One region of the Sinorhizobium sp. GQ132 genome, then DNA from elsewhere that is predicted to be linked to it. Evidence: predicted binding sites of a transcription regulator. Region 1 holds the regulator's gene; each other region holds the start of a gene.
The links. Region 1 encodes PhoB, which activates phosphate uptake and scavenging genes when phosphate is short. Its sites were predicted from a motif close to TGTCATNNANCTGTCAT; they were not measured.
Positions count from the first base shown of each region.

Region 2: a site for PhoB is predicted at 1,675-1,691, ahead of AC6CIG_RS05900 (BtaA family protein). Genes of this name have one in related genera too.
Region 3: a site for PhoB is predicted at 1,792-1,808, ahead of phnF (phosphonate metabolism transcriptional regulator PhnF). Genes of this name have one in related genera too.
Region 4: a site for PhoB is predicted at 2,128-2,144, ahead of AC6CIG_RS20350 (DUF2794 domain-containing protein). Genes of this name have one in related genera too.

Region 1 covers NZ_JCAXDX010000004.1:80,985-85,192, reverse strand. Annotated here, with positions in the region: gene pstA (phosphate ABC transporter permease PstA) at 1-327, shown strand, start outside; gene pstB (phosphate ABC transporter ATP-binding protein PstB) at 341-1,156, shown strand; gene phoU (phosphate signaling complex protein PhoU) at 1,246-1,959, shown strand; gene phoB (phosphate regulon transcriptional regulator PhoB) at 2,071-2,754, shown strand; gene AC6CIG_RS12095 (GcrA family cell cycle regulator) at 2,862-3,383, opposite strand; gene AC6CIG_RS12090 (aspartate aminotransferase family protein) at 3,793-4,208, shown strand, end outside.
Region 2 covers NZ_JCAXDX010000002.1:383,339-387,546, forward strand. Annotated here, with positions in the region: gene AC6CIG_RS05895 (class I SAM-dependent methyltransferase) at 1-381, opposite strand, end outside; gene AC6CIG_RS05900 (BtaA family protein) at 378-1,628, opposite strand; gene AC6CIG_RS05905 (serine hydrolase domain-containing protein) at 1,881-3,242, shown strand; gene AC6CIG_RS05910 (transglycosylase SLT domain-containing protein) at 3,280-4,208, opposite strand, start outside.
Region 3 covers NZ_JCAXDX010000001.1:533,427-537,634, reverse strand. Annotated here, with positions in the region: gene AC6CIG_RS02460 (carbon-phosphorus lyase complex subunit) at 1-652, opposite strand, end outside; gene phnH (phosphonate C-P lyase system protein PhnH) at 657-1,259, opposite strand; gene phnG (phosphonate C-P lyase system protein PhnG) at 1,259-1,723, opposite strand; gene phnF (phosphonate metabolism transcriptional regulator PhnF) at 1,849-2,583, shown strand; gene scpA (methylmalonyl-CoA mutase) at 2,604-4,208, opposite strand, start outside.
Region 4 covers NZ_JCAXDX010000008.1:64,150-68,357, reverse strand. Annotated here, with positions in the region: gene acnA (aconitate hydratase AcnA) at 1-775, shown strand, start outside; gene AC6CIG_RS20355 (DUF1223 domain-containing protein) at 1,015-1,833, shown strand; gene AC6CIG_RS20350 (DUF2794 domain-containing protein) at 2,159-2,569, shown strand; gene AC6CIG_RS20345 (ArsR/SmtB family transcription factor) at 2,777-3,091, shown strand; gene AC6CIG_RS20340 (SRPBCC family protein) at 3,088-3,447, shown strand; gene AC6CIG_RS20335 (ATP-dependent Clp protease proteolytic subunit) at 3,492-4,109, shown strand; gene AC6CIG_RS20330 (GNAT family N-acetyltransferase) at 4,127-4,208, opposite strand, start outside.

The DNA.
Region 1 (4,208 bases):
GCATCGAAGATGCAGACCATCTTCCATCACGTGCTGCCGCTTGCCATGCCCGGCATCCTGACCGGCACGATCATCGGCCTCGCCCATGCGCTGGGCGAAACGGCGCCGCTGCTTCTGATCGGCATGGTCGCCTTCGTGGTCGATTTTCCGGGGTCGCCGCTGGAGCCATCCACGGCGCTGCCGGTGCAGATCTACATGTGGGCGAACGAGGCAGAACGTGCCTTCGTCGAGCGTACGTCCGGAGCGATCATCATTCTCCTGATCTTTCTCATCTTCATGAATCTCGGCGCAATTCTCTTGCGGCGTCGCTTTGAGCGTCGCTGGTAGTGGGGTAAGGACTATGAACATCATGTCGGAAGCTGCAGTCGAAAAGGCTCTTGAGCAGAAAATGAATACGGTGCCTTACAAGATGATCGGCAACGATGTGTCGGTCTATTACGGCGAAAAGCGTGCGCTCTTCGACGTCAACCTCAATATCCGCGAGAACACGGTCACGGCGCTGATCGGTCCGTCCGGGTGCGGCAAATCGACGTTTCTGCGCACCTTGAACCGCATGAACGACACGATCGAGAACTGCCGCGTAACGGGCAAGATCACGCTCGACGAGGACGATATCTACGATCCGTCGATCGACGTGGTGGAATTGCGTGCCCGCGTCGGCATGGTGTTCCAGAAACCCAATCCGTTCCCGAAGTCGATCTACGACAATGTCTCCTACGGCCCGCGCATCCATGGCCTGGCACGCACCAAGACCGAACTCGACGAGATCGTGGAAACGAGCCTGCAGAAGGCCGGGCTCTGGAACGAGGTGAAGGATCGGCTGCAGGAGCCGGGCACCGGACTTTCCGGCGGCCAGCAGCAGCGCCTCTGCATCGCCCGCGCCGTTGCCGTCAGCCCGGAAGTCATTCTGATGGACGAGCCCTGCTCGGCGCTCGATCCGATCGCGACCGCGAAAGTCGAGGAACTCATCCACGAATTGCGGGCGAATTTCACGATCGTGATCGTCACCCACTCGATGCAGCAGGCGGCGCGCGTGTCGCAGCGCACGGCCATGTTCCATCTCGGCAATCTCGTCGAGGAGAACGATACCGATAAAATGTTCACCAACCCGGACGATCAGCGCACCCAGGACTACATCATGGGCCGCTTCGGCTGATGGCCGGAGAGGGGCGGCGCTTTTCCGTCCCTCCCGGTCAAGACCGAACGAGGCCCATTCAGAACAGCGCGTCCCCCGAGGAAACGAATATGTCTCACGCACACATCATGTCCGCCTTCGACGAAGAGTTGAAGTATCTCACGCGCCGCATCTCCGAGATGGGCGGTCTTGCCGAGCAGATGGTCGCGGACTCCGTCCGTGCGCTCGTCAATTCCGATCTCGCCCTGGCCCAGAAGGTGATTTCCGACGACACCATTCTGGACGACGCGGAACGGCAGATCGGCGAAAAGGCGATCGTCACCATTGCCAAACGCCAGCCCATGGCCTCGGATCTTCGGGAGATCATGGGTTCGATCCGCATCGCCGCGGACCTGGAGCGCGTGGGCGACCTCGGCAAGAACACCGCAAAGCGGGTGATTGCCGTGGCCGGTTCAGGCATACCGCGCAAGCTTGCGCGCGGCCTCGAACACCTGGCTGAGCTCGCGCTCGTTCAGTTGAAGGAAGTCCTGGACGTCTACGCGTCCCGTTCGCCGGAAAAGGCGAACAGCATTCGCGAACGCGATGAAGAGATCGATGCGATCTACACGTCCCTGTTCCGGGAACTGCTGACCTATATGATGGAAGATCCGCGCAACATCACGCCGTGCACGCATCTTCTTTTCTGCGCCAAGAACATCGAGCGTATCGGCGATCACGCGACCAATATCGCCGAAACGATCTACTATATGGCGACAGGCGCCCAGCCGCAGGGCGAACGGCCGAAGGACGACATGACGTCGACATTGGGTTCCGTGACGGACTGAGATCGCCCGGCAGCCGGTGCCTATGCAGAATTTGTTCCGGCCGCCTTGGCGCGGCCTACCACCGTGCGCGGCGGCATGACGGCTGTCGTGCGTAGGAAGGAGTCCTACTGAATGTTGCCGAAGATTGCCGTAGTCGAAGACGAGGAAGCCCTGAGCGTTCTCCTGCGCTACAATCTCGAGGCGGAAGGCTTCGAGGTCGATACGATCCTTCGCGGCGACGAGGCGGAGATCCGCCTGCAGGAGCGCCTGCCCGACCTTCTCATCCTCGATTGGATGCTGCCCGGGGTTTCCGGTATCGAGCTCTGCCGCAGGCTGCGCCAGCGGCCGGAAACGGAGCGCCTGCCGATCATCATGCTGACCGCGCGCGGCGAGGAAAGCGAGCGCGTGCGGGGCCTTGCCACCGGCGCCGACGATTACGTCGTCAAGCCCTTCTCGACGCCGGAACTGATGGCGAGGGTCAAGGCGATGCTCAGGCGCGCCAAGCCCGAAGTTCTGTCGACGCTCCTGCGCTGCGGCGATATCGAGCTCGACCGGGAGACGCACCGCGTCCACCGACGCAGTCGCGAAGTGCGCCTTGGCCCGACGGAGTTCCGGCTGCTGGAATTTCTAATGTCCTCACCGGGGCGCGTCTTCTCTCGTTCACAGCTCCTGGACGGTGTCTGGGGACACGACATCTATGTCGACGAACGGACCGTGGACGTTCATGTCGGGCGGCTGCGCAAGGCACTGAACTTTTCCAACATGCCGGACGTCATCCGGACGGTGCGCGGCGCTGGCTATTCGCTGGAGAGCTGAGGCCGAAGGTCGCTGGCGCCCGTGCCGGCTTGCGGCATGGCAAAGAAAAAGGGGCCTTTCCGGCCCCGATTTTCGTCGTGCATCCAGAGCGGGATGAGCAAGGCGCCTCAGCGCATGCGCCGGCGCTCGGCGGAGGGCTGGTAGGCCAGCCGGGCATGGAAGGTGCAATAGGGAGAGGCTTCCGGGGAGTCGTTGCCGCAGAAGTGGAACTCTTCCTTGAGCGGGTCGCCGATCGGCCACTTGCAGGTGCGTTCGGTAAGCTCCGTGAGCTCCAGCCGCCGCGACATCGGCAGGACGATGTTCCTGTCGATCTGCAGCTCCTGGTCCATTTCCAGGTCGACTGCGAGCTCTTCCTTGAGCGCGGTCGCACCGGCCGTGCGGGTCACGGTGCGGGTTACGGAACGCGCAGCATAGTTCGGCGCGCGCGGGGCAGACGTCGCCCGTTTGGGCCGGGCTGCAGCGGTCGTGCTTCCTCCGGCCTTGGCGCGCCCGGGCAGGCTCAGCCGATGAACCTTTCCGATGACCGCGTTGCGGCTGACGCCGCCCAACTGCGCCGCGATCTGGCTGGCGCTCAAGCCCTCCGACCACAGCTTCTTCAGTTTCTCGACCCGCTCGTCAGTCCAGTTCATCTCTGCACTCCCCGTTCTCGGCGTTGGGATGGCGGAATCCGTCACCGCTCTCCGGGAAAAACCCGAAGATTCAACGCGATAATACTTTTGGTGACTAGGTCCGCCGCATGCGTCTAGTAATTGAATGTTAACCTACCGGCAGGGTGACTCCGTGGCAAGAGTCGCCGGAATCGCGCCGAATCGATTTCGCGGTTTTCCCCAACTTGCTGTCGGAGCGTTGCATTTTTGCAAGTCCCAGAGTGTGATTTTTTCGCGCTTCGGAATCGGCATCCGCAAAGCGCCTGCAAACCTTGGTTTTGTTGACATCGCGGTGCGAAATGGGAATAGTGCCTGTCGCCGCCGCAAGGCGGCATTTTTGATTTTTATCGGGCCGAATGGTCCGTGCCGCCGGAATGAAGGAGAGCTCGACATGGCCGCAACCACGCCGCTTTACGACACCTATCTGCGCGCGCCGTTGCGTTTCGAGCGAGGTGAAGGCGTTTGGCTGATCGCCGAAGACGGCACGCGCTATCTCGATTTCGCTGCCGGTGTCGCCGTGAACTCGCTCGGCCATGCCCATCCTCATCTCGTCGAGGCGCTGAAGGCGCAGGCCGACAAGGTCTGGCATCTGTCCAATCTCTACGAGATTTCGGGGCAGGAAAGCCTTGCACGGAGGCTGACCCAGGTGACCTTCGCCGATCGGGTGTTCTTCACCAATTCGGGTGCGGAAGCGCTCGAATGTGCGATCAAGACGGCGCGGCGCTATCATTTCGCCAAGGGGCACGTCGAGAAGTTCCACGTCATCACCTTCGAAGGTGCTTTCCACGGCCGCACGCTCGCAACGAT
Region 2 (4,208 bases), on a different contig from region 1:
GTAGGAGATGACGATCCGGTCGAAGCCTTCCTGATCGAAGGAGGCGGCAGTGAAGTTCGTCGCGTCGGCGACCCGCAACACTGCGTCGGGCCGATTGCGGCGCCGGAGCTTGGCTTTGGCGGTCGCCAGCATCTCGGCCGAGATATCGAGGCCGAAGAGGCGCGCATCGGGGTAGAGTTCCCCGAGCACGGCGAGATTGCGGCCCGTGCCGCAACCGACTTCCAGCACGGATGCACCCGGCGGCGGGTTCAATTCACGGATCAGCGTGTCCCGGCCGAAGAGATAGTATTTGCGAGTGAAATCATAGATGTACCGCTGATAGCGATACATGCGGTCCATGAGGTGAGCCTGGCCTTCATTCGCAGTCTGCACGGCGCTCATGCTTTCTTCCGATAGATGTGGAAGCCGCCATAGATCGCCGACCGATCCTCGGCGCCGAGCCTCATCGAGGTCTCGGCATCGTAGTGCCACTGATCGAGGAGCGTGGTGGAGAGGCGCCCCGGCAGGATGCTCGCTTCCGCCGCCGTGCGGAAGATCACCGCCGCGCCGGCGTCGGCGGTGCGGGTGATCTCCATCCAGAGGTCGTTCAGCTGCTGGTCGGTCATCCAGTCCTGTGCGTCGAGGAGCACGTAGCGGTCGACGGAGGCGGCGGGCTTGCCGGCGAGAAGCTCGGTGAAGCTCGCATGGTGGATCTCGACGCGCTCCGCATTGTTGCGAATCGCTTCGTATCGCGATGCCTGAAGATAAGGCGGCAACTCGCCCTCGTCCGGCCGCGGGTAGCGCCGCGCAAAGGCCTGCCAGGCGAAGTAGTTATCGCGCAAGGGGAAATGACAGGTCAGCTTTTCCAGGCGATTGCGCAGCACCGCGGCGACGGATTTCTCCCTGCTCAGGCTCGCGAGTTCGTCGAACTGCTGCGGCGGGATGCCGAGGCCGAAAAGGGAGCTCTTGCGGCTGGTGATCCACCGGATGACCGGACGCTCGAAGAGCGGAGCGAGCTTGTCTTCGAAGAACTGCCGCTGCTCGCGCATGGAGCGCGCCTTCGCGAAATCTTCAGGATTGACGCCATGCAGCCGTGCGAGAACATGGCTCGCGGCAATGAAGCGGCCGAGCAGGCCGGTACGGTAAATGTTGCGCCGGAAGACGCCGATGCGCCGGCGGCCGGTGAAATCCCGGCCGCTCCAATAGGCGCGGGTTGCCGGATCGAGCTTGGGAGCGAGGAACACGTCGTAAGCCTGGCCATTCGTGCGCGTACCCTCGACGGCGAGGAACCGCACCACGTCCTTGTGGCTCGGCAGGTGGCGAAAGGCCGAAAGCTTCAGCCGGTTGAGCGCGATGTGATGGGGATTGAGATCGACCACGTCTATTCGGGCAGGCGCGGCCGAGAGGTAGGTCAGCATGTTGCAGCCGCCGGAACCGATCGTCACGATCCGATGTCCGGGGCGGATCTGCATCGCTTCCATGTCGACAATCGGGTCCTCCCAGATCTGCGGGTAGACGAGTCCGGAAAAGAGCAGACCGAACAGGCGTTCGGAGAGACCGGCGGGGGAGAGAGCTTTATGCTGCAGGAGTGCGCTTTTCAGTTTCGGATTCTTCTTGCCGAAGCCGGCATCCGGGGCGAAGTCGGTCATCTTGCCTATCGTCCAGTTGAAACTGAGCCGCTTCTAAGGTGACTCGGCTACACTTTGATGACGAGGTTTCGCACAGGGGCTCGCAGGGATTCGGGTATTGCCCCTCATCCGCGTGCCGACAGCTTTTCCCCGCAAGCGGGGCGAAGGAGGCTCGCTGCGCCTCTGCTGTCGGATACAAGACGCAATGGTCATGTACACTGGTCAGGCGGGCGAAAGCGCAGTAGCACTTATGCGAAGAGCGGGAGGGCGAGAATGAAGGGTCTTTTGAAGACGCTTGGCGGACTGGTGGCGGCCGCGCTCGCGGGCCTCGTCGGTTGGCTGGCGCTGTTTCCGCCTGAACTCCTCAAGGTGGGGGATGGCTATGCCGCCAAGATCGTCTGCTCCAACGTGTTCCTCGCGGGGCGCGATCCGCAGGAAGTGCTGGCGCAGGACGTGCAGGCGCCTGGCCACCCGCTGCTGAAGCTCGTGCGCGTTTCGGTCGATCAGGAAGAGCAGAGCGTGACGGCGCGTATCCTGGGCTTTGCCGCACCAGGCCGCGCCGTCTACCGTCCGGGCCGCGGTTGCGCCAATGTGAGCGGAGGCAGCGCCGAGGCCATCGCAGGGATGCGCGGGACCGAGTCGGCAACGGCGCCTCTCGCCCACGATCCCGGCGTCGACTGGCCGGACGGGGACAAGCCGGACATCGACGCGGCCATTCAAATGCTCGTCGAAGATCCGGCACTGGCAGGCCCGGGCATGCGCGCAATCGTGGTCGTCAGGGATGGCAGGCTGGTCGCGGAAACCTATGCGGCAGGCTTCGACCGGAACACGCCCCTGCTCGGCTGGTCTATGACGAAGTCCGTGACCGCGGCGATCATCGGCCGGCGCATTGCCGAAGGGCGGATGGATCTGGCCCGGACCAATCTGGTGACCGAATGGAACGGCGACGAGCGGGCTCGCATTAAGCTGACCGATCTTCTCGCGATGCAGAGCGGGCTCGATTTCAACGAGGATTACGGCGACGTCACGGACGTGACGCGCATGCTCTATCTGGAAAGCGACATGGCCGCCTTCGTCGCCTCGAAGCCTCTGGAGGCCGCTCCGGGCACGAAATTCGCCTATTCGAGCGGCACGAGCAATCTTCTGTCCCGGCTCTGGATGGAGACATTCGACGATCCGGCCGAAGCGCTTTCCTATCCGCGCGAGGCGCTCTTCGCTCCGCTCGGGATGACGAGCGCCGTGATGGAGACGGATGCAAGCGGAACCTTCGTCGGCTCTTCCTACATGTATGCGTCGGCGCCGGACTGGGCGCGCTTCGCCGAGTTTCTGCTTCAGGACGGAAGCTGGAAGGGGAGGCGGCTCCTGCCGGAAGGTTACGTATCCTTCATGCGCACGCCGACTGCGGCTTCCGGCGGCGATTACGGGGCCGGCCAGGTCTGGCTCCAGGAAAACGGTATCCGCGCCGGAACGGCGAATTTCCCGCCCGATACGTTCTGGATGCTTGGACATGACGGACAGGCGATCATGATCGTCCCCTCGCTTCGCCTCGCGGTCATCCGCCTGGGGCTGACACCGTCGCGCCTCGGCTACGACGTGCAGAAGCTGAATGCGAGGATAATCGACGCGCTCGATTGAGCGATGTCCGGCAGACAGGCCAGCCGCTCGTCGCGGCTTACCTCATATTCAGCTCGTCGAGCATGCCCTTGCGCTTGGCATGGTAATAATAGCCGCTGGCATAGAGCCTTACCGCGCCGTCGTGCTGGTTGTCGGCAACCATCCACGCTCCGCGCAGATACTTGGTCGCGTATTTGAGGTTGGTTTCCGCGTCGAAGAGCCCTTCGGCCGGACCCTCATAGCCGAGACCCTTGGCCGTGTTATAGCGGATCTGCATCAACCCGAAATTGCCTTTGCTGTAGGCGCGGGGGTTGTAGTTGCTCTCGCGCCTGACCACCCGGTGCACCAGCTCGAGCGGCAGACCGTTCAGTTCGGCATAATATTTGATCAGCCTGTCAAGCTCCGGCCGCGAGCTGGTCGGTGCTTTTCCGGACTTCAGCGAATCGGGGATGACGCTTGCGACCGCGCCGATTGCGGTGTCGAACACGCCCGTCTTCGGGCGCTCCGTCGGAACGATCATGCGCTTGGCGACAAGCGTTTCCAGACCGACCGGCTCGCCGGTGTCGAAATCCGATTCCCACGAGGCGGCAACCCCGATAAGCGGGGCGGACTGATGTCCGGCGCCTTTCTCGGGGACCGGCGGCGCGGCTGCCGGGGAGGTGCCGGCCGAGGCGGGTGTCGCCATCGCTACTTCAAAGGGCTGCGCGGGTTTGGCCGCCGGCACGGCAACCGACTGGGGAGCCGCGAAAGCGAGGGTCGTGTCTGTCGCGGCCCCCGTCTTCGTTTCGCCAGCGAAATCAGTTCCTGCGGCGCTTGCCGGCACCGCCGACGAGGTTTGTGCGGTCAATGCGGCCGAGGTGCTCGCCGTTGCGCCGACCGGCGCGGGCAGTGCGTAAGCCGTCGACTCTGTTCCCGGCTTAGGCAGGGGCGTAACGGTCTGCACGGCCGTTAACTCCGCAAGCGACGTATGCTCGACCGTGGAACACC
Region 3 (4,208 bases), on a different contig from region 1:
GGCCATAGCCGCGCTGCGTGGAGTAGGCGAGCGCCAGCAGGAATCCTTCGTCGCCACGGGCAAGCGCCTGCAGGCGGAGATCGCGTGCCATCGGAAATTCCATCGGCTCGCGCGTGAGGTCGCCCGCCACGTGACCTTCCGGCATCCGGCCGTCGCCCTCGATCAGACCTTCGCCGTCGAGAATGTCGGAGACGCGCATGACAGGTTCGCCCGGCTCCTTGAGCGCCGGCTCATCGACCGGCTCTTCGCCGATGAGCGACGGGTCGAGAAGCCGGTGCGTATAGTCGAAGGTGGGGCCGAGCAGCTGGCCGCCGGGGAGATCCTTGTAGGTTGCCGAGACGCGCCGCTCGACCTTCATTTTCGCGGTGTCGACCGGTTCGGAACAGCCGAAGCGCGGAAGGGTCGTGCGGTAGGCGCGCAGGATGAAAATCGCCTCGATCATGTCGCCGCGCGCCTGGCGCACGGCAAGGGCCGCAAGCGCACGGTCGTAAAGCGAGGCCTCGGCCATTACGCGGTCGACCGCGAGCCCGAGCTGCTCGACGACCTGTTCTATGGTGATCGCGGGCAGCGCCCGGTCGCCGCGCCGGCGATCGGCCAGCAGCCGGTGAGCATTGGCAATGGCGGCTTCTCCGCCCTTGACGGCTACATACATGCGCTTACTCCCGCTCGAGTTTGGTGGTGCGCGGCAGGCAAAGCACTGCCTCGCGCGCCGTCAGGACGAGATCGATGCCGCGCGGAAAGATCGCCCGGTTGGCGGCCCAGAGGTCGAGGAACACGTCGGGCAGGCCCTTCGGTGCGATGACGATCCCGCTCTTGATTCCCGGTCCCCGGCCGATCAGCGGCCGCCCGCCCTCGAGCGCTTCCACCTCGACGACGAGCGTGGTGGAACGGTCGGGATATTCCTGCGTGCCGAGGGCGAACTGGTCGAAGCCCGGCACAGCCGCGCCCTTCTCGAAGAAGGCAAAGCGGGCCTCGTCCTTCGCCTCGGTGACGCCCGCGCCGGTGTGAAACGCGATCCACTTCGGCGCCGAGGATTTGGAGAGCGCCGGCGATAGCCAGACCGGCGTGTCGTGGTCGCAGAGCGTGAGCGCGACAGCTCCGCTTGCCTCTCCGAGTGGCGCCGGAGGGGCTGCAGCAGTGGAAAGCCGGCCGACGGTACCCGGGCGGGCGAAGCGGTCCATCAGGCTGCGGAACACGGACTGCGCCTCGAAGACAGGATCGGCGAAGGCGCCGCTATAGATTTGCGATTTGGCCGTCATCAATCCTCTCCGCGGACCATGGTGAAGAAGTCGACGCGGGTCGCAGCCGTTTCCTCGGCCTTGCGACGGTCTGCCGCATCAAGGCGAGCGGCCACCTGCTCGTGCAGCGCCTCGACGCTTGCGCGATGCGCAGCGCTCTGAAAAAGCGCGTCGAAGATCGCGGCAAAGCGGGCGCGTGCCTTGTCGGTGCCGAGCAGTTGCCCATGGCCGATCTCTCCGGTCGCAAGCCGCACGGTGGCGCGTGAAACGGTGGCCTCGCCGAGGTTGAAAGGATCGCCGCCGCCGCCGATCTTGCCGCGCACCATGACGAGCCCGGTTTCCGGACCGCGCACCGGCGCGACCTCCGGCTTGTCCTCGATCGCATCCCAGGCCATGGAAAGTTCGCCGAGCGTGGCGCGCGCCAGAAGCCGCATGCCTTCCCGGCGCTGAGCGATGCCTTCATCACTTGTCTTAGCTGCGTCCATCATCTCACTCCAAAATGTCTATTGATCTAGACAACTATACATCTTATACCTTTCCATAGCCTTAGCAAATGACAGGCTTGTGACATTTGCCAAGAAACCGGCGGCAAAGAAGTGGGGCGAAGAAGATGGTGGCGAAGGTCGTCGAACGGCAGATGGGCGTGGCGCTGTGGCGGCAGATTGCCGACAGAATACGGCTCGCGATCAGCAACGGCGACTATGACGCGACCGGCATGGTGCCGCCGGAGACGGCCCTTGCGGCGGAATTCGGCGTCAATCGCCACACCGTCCGCAGCGCGCTGGCAGCACTCGCGGAAGAAGGTCTGGTGCGCGCGGTGCAGGGGCGCGGCACGATGATCGAGCGCAAGGATCGTGTGAGCTATCCGATCTCGCGGCGCACTCGCTTCTCCCAAGGTCTCGGCCGCCAGGTGAAGGAAATCGGAACCGAGCTCCGGGGGCATCGCCGAGTGACGGCAAGCGGCGAAATCGCCGCTGCGCTCGGCGTTCCCCCGGGCACCCCTCTCATCGAGCTCAGCACCGTCAGCAGCGGCGACGGGCGGCCGCTTTCGACGGCGGTCAGCTACTACCCCGCCGAGCGCTTTGCGAGGATGGCGGAGGAATATGCGCGGCTCGGATCGGTCACCAAGGCCTTTGCCGTGCATGGGCTCGACGACTACGTCCGGGTCTCGACGGAGATCGTCGCGCGGCACGCGGACGCAGAGGAACTCTCGCTCCTGAAACTCTCGCCGGGGGCGATCGTCATGGAGACGCAATCGGTCAATGCGGATCTCGGAGGCCGCCCGGTCGAATATTCGCGAACGCGCTTTGCCGCCGACCGGATGAAGCTCCGGATCGAGACCTGAACTCGGCCGGACGCCGGGGACTACACGTTTCGCCGCCTGCCTTCGATCAGATCCAGCACGGCGCGCGCGGCGTCGAGCACCTGGGTGCCGGGTCCGAAGACGGCGGCGACGCCGTTCTCCATCAGATAATCATAGTCCTGCCGGGGAATGACACCGCCGCAGACGACGATTATGTCCTCGCCGCCGCGCTTCTTCAGTGCCTCTGCGAGCTGCGGCATCAGCGTCCTGTGGCCGGCGGCAAGCGATGAAACGCCGATAACGGTGACCTCTTCGGCGAGCGCCAGATCGGCGGCTTCTTCCGGCGTCTGGAACAAGGGGCCTGCGACGACGTCGAAGCCGATATCGCCGAAGGCGGATGCGATCACCTTGGCGCCGCGGTCGTGCCCGTCCTGGCCGAGCTTGGCTACCATGATCTTCGGCTTGTGGCCGAGCCGCTTCGTCGCTTCCCCGAGCCGTCCGGCGAGAACGCCGAGTTCCGGATCTCCTTCATAAGCCTTGCCGTAGATGTCGGTGACGACTTCCGGAATGGCGGTGTAATCGCCGAAAGCCTCCCGCATGGCATCGGTGATTTCGCCGACGGTGGCGCGGGCCCGGGCGGCCTCGACGGCGGCGGCGAGCAGATTGCCCTTGCCGCTGCGCGCCACGTCGGCCAGCGCGTCCAGCGCTTCCTTCATCTTCCGTGAGTCCCGCCGGCGCCTCGTCTCCTCGATCCGCTTGATCTGAGCCGCCCGAACCGCGGCATTGTCGATCTGGAGAATGTCGATCGGCTGCTCGTTCTCGAGCCGGTACCGGTTGACGCCGACGATTACCTCTTCGCCGCGGTCTACGGCGGCTTGCCGTCGGGTCGCGGCCTCTTCGATCAGCCGCTTCGGCAGGCCGGCGTTGACGGCCTTCGTCATGCCGCCCAGCGCCTCCACTTCCTCGATCAGGGCCCAGGCCTTTTCGGCAAGCTCGTTCGTCAGGCTCTCGACGTAATAGGAGCCGGCAAGCGGGTCGACGACCTTCGTCACGCCGGTCTCGTGCTGCAGGATCAATTGCGTGTTGCGGGCGATGCGGGCTGAAAAATCCGTCGGAAGCGCCATCGCCTCGTCGAAGGAATTGGTGTGAAGCGATTGCGTGCCGCCGAGCACGGCGGACATCGCCTCGAAGGCGGTGCGGACGATGTTGTTATAGGGGTCCTGTTCCTGAAGCGACACGCCCGACGTCTGGCAATGAGTGCGCAGCATCAGGGAGGACGTCTTCTCGGGCTTGAACTCCTTCATGATCCGCGTCCAGAGGAGCCGTGCCGCGCGCAGCTTCGCTGCCTCCATGAAGAAGTTCATGCCGATTGCGAAGAAGAAGGAGAGCCGGCCGGCGAAGTCGTCGACGTTGAGCCCCTTGGCGAGTGCCGCGCGCACGTATTCGCGCCCGTCGGCAAGGGTGAAGGCGAGTTCCTGCACGAGCGTCGCGCCGGCCTCCTGCATGTGATAGCCGGAGATCGAGATCGAATTGAACTTCGGCATCTCCTTCGCCGTATATTCGATGATGTCGGCGACGATCCGCATCGAGGGTTCCGGCGGATAGATGTAGGTGTTGCGGACCATGAACTCCTTGAGGATGTCGTTCTGAATGGTCCCGGAGAGCTT
Region 4 (4,208 bases), on a different contig from region 1:
GTCCACCTACGTCCAGAACCCGCCCTACTTCGTCGGCATGGGCAAGAAGGGCGCCGGCATTTCCGACATCAAGAACGCCCGTGTCCTCGGTCTCTTCGGCGACAAGATCACCACCGACCACATTTCCCCGGCCGGTTCGATCAAGGCGGCCTCGCCTGCCGGCGCCTATCTGCTCGAGCACGGCGTCGGGATTGCCGACTTCAACCAATACGGCACGCGCCGCGGCAATCATGAGGTGATGATGCGCGGCACCTTCGCCAATATCCGCATCCGCAACCACATGCTCGGCCCGAACGGCAAGGAAGGCGGTTATACGATCCACTATCCCTCCAAGGAGGAGATGTCGATCTATGACGCGGCCATGCAGTACAAGGAGGAGGGCGTTCCGCTCGTCATCTTCGCCGGCGTCGAATACGGCAACGGCTCTTCGCGTGACTGGGCGGCCAAGGGCACCAACCTCCTCGGCGTCAAGGCCGTGATTGCCCAGTCCTTCGAACGCATCCATCGTTCGAACTTGGTCGGCATGGGCGTCGTACCCTTCGTCTTCGAGGAAGGCACGACCTGGGAATCTCTGGCTCTCAAGGGCGACGAAGTCGTGACGATCGAGAATCTCGCCAATGTCCAGCCGCGCGAGAAGCGCGTGGCGAAGATCACCTATGGCGACGGCTCGGTGAAGGAGGTCCCGCTCATTTGCCGCATCGATACGCTCGACGAGGTCACCTACGTCAACAATGGCGGCATCCTGCAGACGGTTCTGCGCGATCTCGCCGCCTGATCGGCGACGTATGAACAGAAAGGCCGGGGCGTCCACATCGACGCCCCGGCTTTTTATTGTCCGGTCCACAGGGTTTTGCCCGGCTTTGCGGCAGTCACTCCAACGTGACTTTTCGTTGAAGAATACCCGTCGTATGTAGGGGTCTCCCCGCGCGGCAAACGCGTTGAAGCGACGCACTTCCGGATGGAAACGTTCCACATTTTCCCGGAAGTGCTCTAACGAGCACGAACAAAGACGCCATGATATCCGCCTGCACACCAACAATCCGACGTCTCGCCCTGGCGATCGGGCTGTTTGGTGCGTTCTGCGGAGCTTCCGCAGCGGATGACGGCAGGACGGCCGAGAGCGGGCCGGTCAAGGATGGAGCGGTCAAGGACGGGGCGCTCAAAGGCGTCGTCGAACTCTTCACCAGCCAGGGTTGCTCCTCCTGTCCCCCGGCGGACGCGGCGCTCAAGAAGCTCGTCGATGAAGGCGAGGTCGTCGCGCTCGCCTATCATGTCGACTATTGGAACTATCTCGGATGGGCGGACACGCTCGCTTCCAAGGAAAATACCGAGCGGCAATATGCCTATGCGCGCATGCTCGGCCGCTACGGCGTCTATACGCCGCAGGCGATCCTGAACGGGCGCGACCACGCCAACGGCGCGGACCTGCCGGCCATCAGGAACCGGCTTGCCTTGATGGACGAGAAGGGCAAGGGGCTGTCGGTGCCGATCGCCGCCTCGATCGGCGGCGATGAAATCTCGATCAAGGTCGGTGCCGGCAAAGGCAGGGCGAATGTCGTCGTCGTCTATTTCGACCGGGCAAGGGTGGTCAAGGTCGAGAAGGGCGAGAACAGCGGCAAGGAGATCGCGTATTGGCATGCCGTGCGCGACATCCAGACCATCGGCATGTGGGAGGGCAAGCCCGCGGAGTTCACGCTGCCGGCCTCCGTCCTGTTCGAAGGCCAGGGCAACAGCGGTTGCGCGGTGCTGCTGCAATCGATGAAGGACAAGGAAACGCCGGGAGCCATTATCGGCGCCGCAACGGTTCTCGCGGGGCCGCAGGGAAAGCTCTGATGACAGAAATGTTCCGCATCGCTTGCGGCGGAACAGGGGATGGTTCGGCCCGGCAGCATCGAGGGGCTGGGGCTGAGGGTTCGAAGTTACCGGACCGAACCAGCCATGTCTGCGTTCGAGAACCTCCCGCAGCATGACGGCTGGCCGGACATACGGTGGCAACGACTCTGTCCGGCAGCGGTCGGAGTGTTGCGGCGAATTGGGGCGGCGTTTTGACTGAATTGCGGCAGCCCCAAGAATTGCTGACATTGATCAACAGCTTCCGGCTTGCTTTTCCGATCGTGTGAGGCACACTGTCGTGGTCCTGTCACATTAGAAGGCCGAAATGCCGATGACTGATGAAACGGATTTGCCGCGAGGCGAAGCACGTCACTACGGCCGGACCACCTCCGATGTGGTCGTCGATCTTCACGAATACAAGCAAGCCAAGAACCCCCCGCCCGTCACCTTCCATCGCCGCGAACTCGACCTGATTCTCAAGGTCTACGGCCGTATGGTGGGCGAAGGGGAGTGGCGCGACTATGCGATCGACCACCTGAGGGACCGGGCCGTTTTTTCGGTGTTCAAGCGCGCCGGAGAAGTGCCTCTCTACCGCATCGAGAAAAACCCGAAGCTCGCCGCGAAACAGGGCGCCTTCAGCGTGCTCAACGCTCACGGGACGATATTGAAGCGAGGCCACGAGCTCGCCCAGGTGCTCAAGGCCTTCGACAAGGTGCTGAAGCTCGTCAAAACCTGACCGACATATCACTCGGAGCCGCCCCTCATCCGCCTGCCGGCACCTTCTCCCCGCAGGCGGGGCGAAGGGACAAGCGGCAGCGCTTCGCCTCGGTCCCCTCTTCCCGCGTGCGGATTTATCCCTGAATCGGTTGGCGGCGCCAAATCGCTTGCATCGAAGCGCGCCATCCGTGTTGCGAATCAGATAAGTGTATGCTTATCTGACGTCATGACTGAGAACGACATATTCAAAGCGCTCGCCGACCCGACACGCCGTGCAATCTTCGAGAAGCTGGCGAGCGGAAGTATGAACGCCAGTGCCTTGCGCAACGGAATGGACATCAGCCAGCCGGCCATGTCCCAACATCTCCACGTGTTGCGTAATGCAAAGCTGGTGCGGGAGGAACGGCAGGGGCGCTTCGTGAACTACGAGGTCGACCCGGAGGGGCTGGCGCTCGTTGCCGGATGGCTGGCGAAATATCGCGCCTACTGGCCGGCGCGGATCGATGCGTTGAAGGTCTTGCTGAGGGATATGGATCAATGAACGATGTGGAACTGAACGAGCCGGCAAGGAATCTGGTGCTCGAATACGAACTCGATGAATCGCCCGAAAAGGTGTGGCGGGCAATCAGCATGCCTGAGTTCCGTGAGCGATGGCTGCCCAGGCGGGAACTGGCTGGGGCTGAGCCTGTCTCCACCGCACCGGGCAAGGAAATTCGCTACAGAATGCGCGACGACGAACCTCCCTTTCTCGAAAGCCTCGTGGCGTTCCAGGTCAGGCCCAGCAATGACGGCGGCACGATTCTGAGAATTATCCATGGGCTGGAGGATGAGCGGCTGGCTCCGCGAACTCCGCCGGCGGCGAACAGCAACCGGCTTTGGCTGATGCGCGCCGCCTGACGCCTCATTCTACCAAAACAAGCTCATCAGACAGGAGTTCGCCTATGCGCGAAGCGATGCAACTCGTCCCTATGGTCGTCGAGCAATCCAGCCGTGGCGAGCGCTCATTCGACATCTATTCCCGCCTGCTGCGTGAGCGAATAATCTTTCTGAACGGCGAGGTGAACGATGCAGTGTCTGCTCTCGTTTGCGCACAGTTGTTGTTCCTGGAAGCCGAAAGCCCCAGAAAACCGATCCAACTCTATATAAACTCGCCCGGCGGTGTCGTTACCAGCGGCTTCGCGATGTACGACACGATGCGTTACATCCGGGCGCCCGTGCATACGCTTTGCATGGGGACGGCCCGTTCGATGGGTTCGTTCCTGCTGATGGCAGGCGAAGCGGGCGAGCGCACCGCCCTGCCCAATGCAAGCATCCTCGTCCATCAACCTTCGGGCGGCTTTCAGGGACAGGCCTCCGATATGCTCATCCATGCCGAGGAAATCAGGCGAACCAAACACCGCATGACGCGGCTTTATGCCGAGCATTGCGGGCGAACATATGAAGAATTCGAGCGCGCGATGGATCGCGACCGTTTCATGACGGCGGAAGAAGCTCTGGAGTGGGGTCTGATCGACCGCATCCTCACCGAACGGGAGTTGGGCGCTGAATTTGACGCTTGAAGCTCACCTGCGCAGGCTCAGCTCCTATAAAGCGTATCCGGATAGACGCCCTCGGCGGGCTTCGTTGCGGTTCCTTCTCCGAGCGGCCGCTGCATGAAG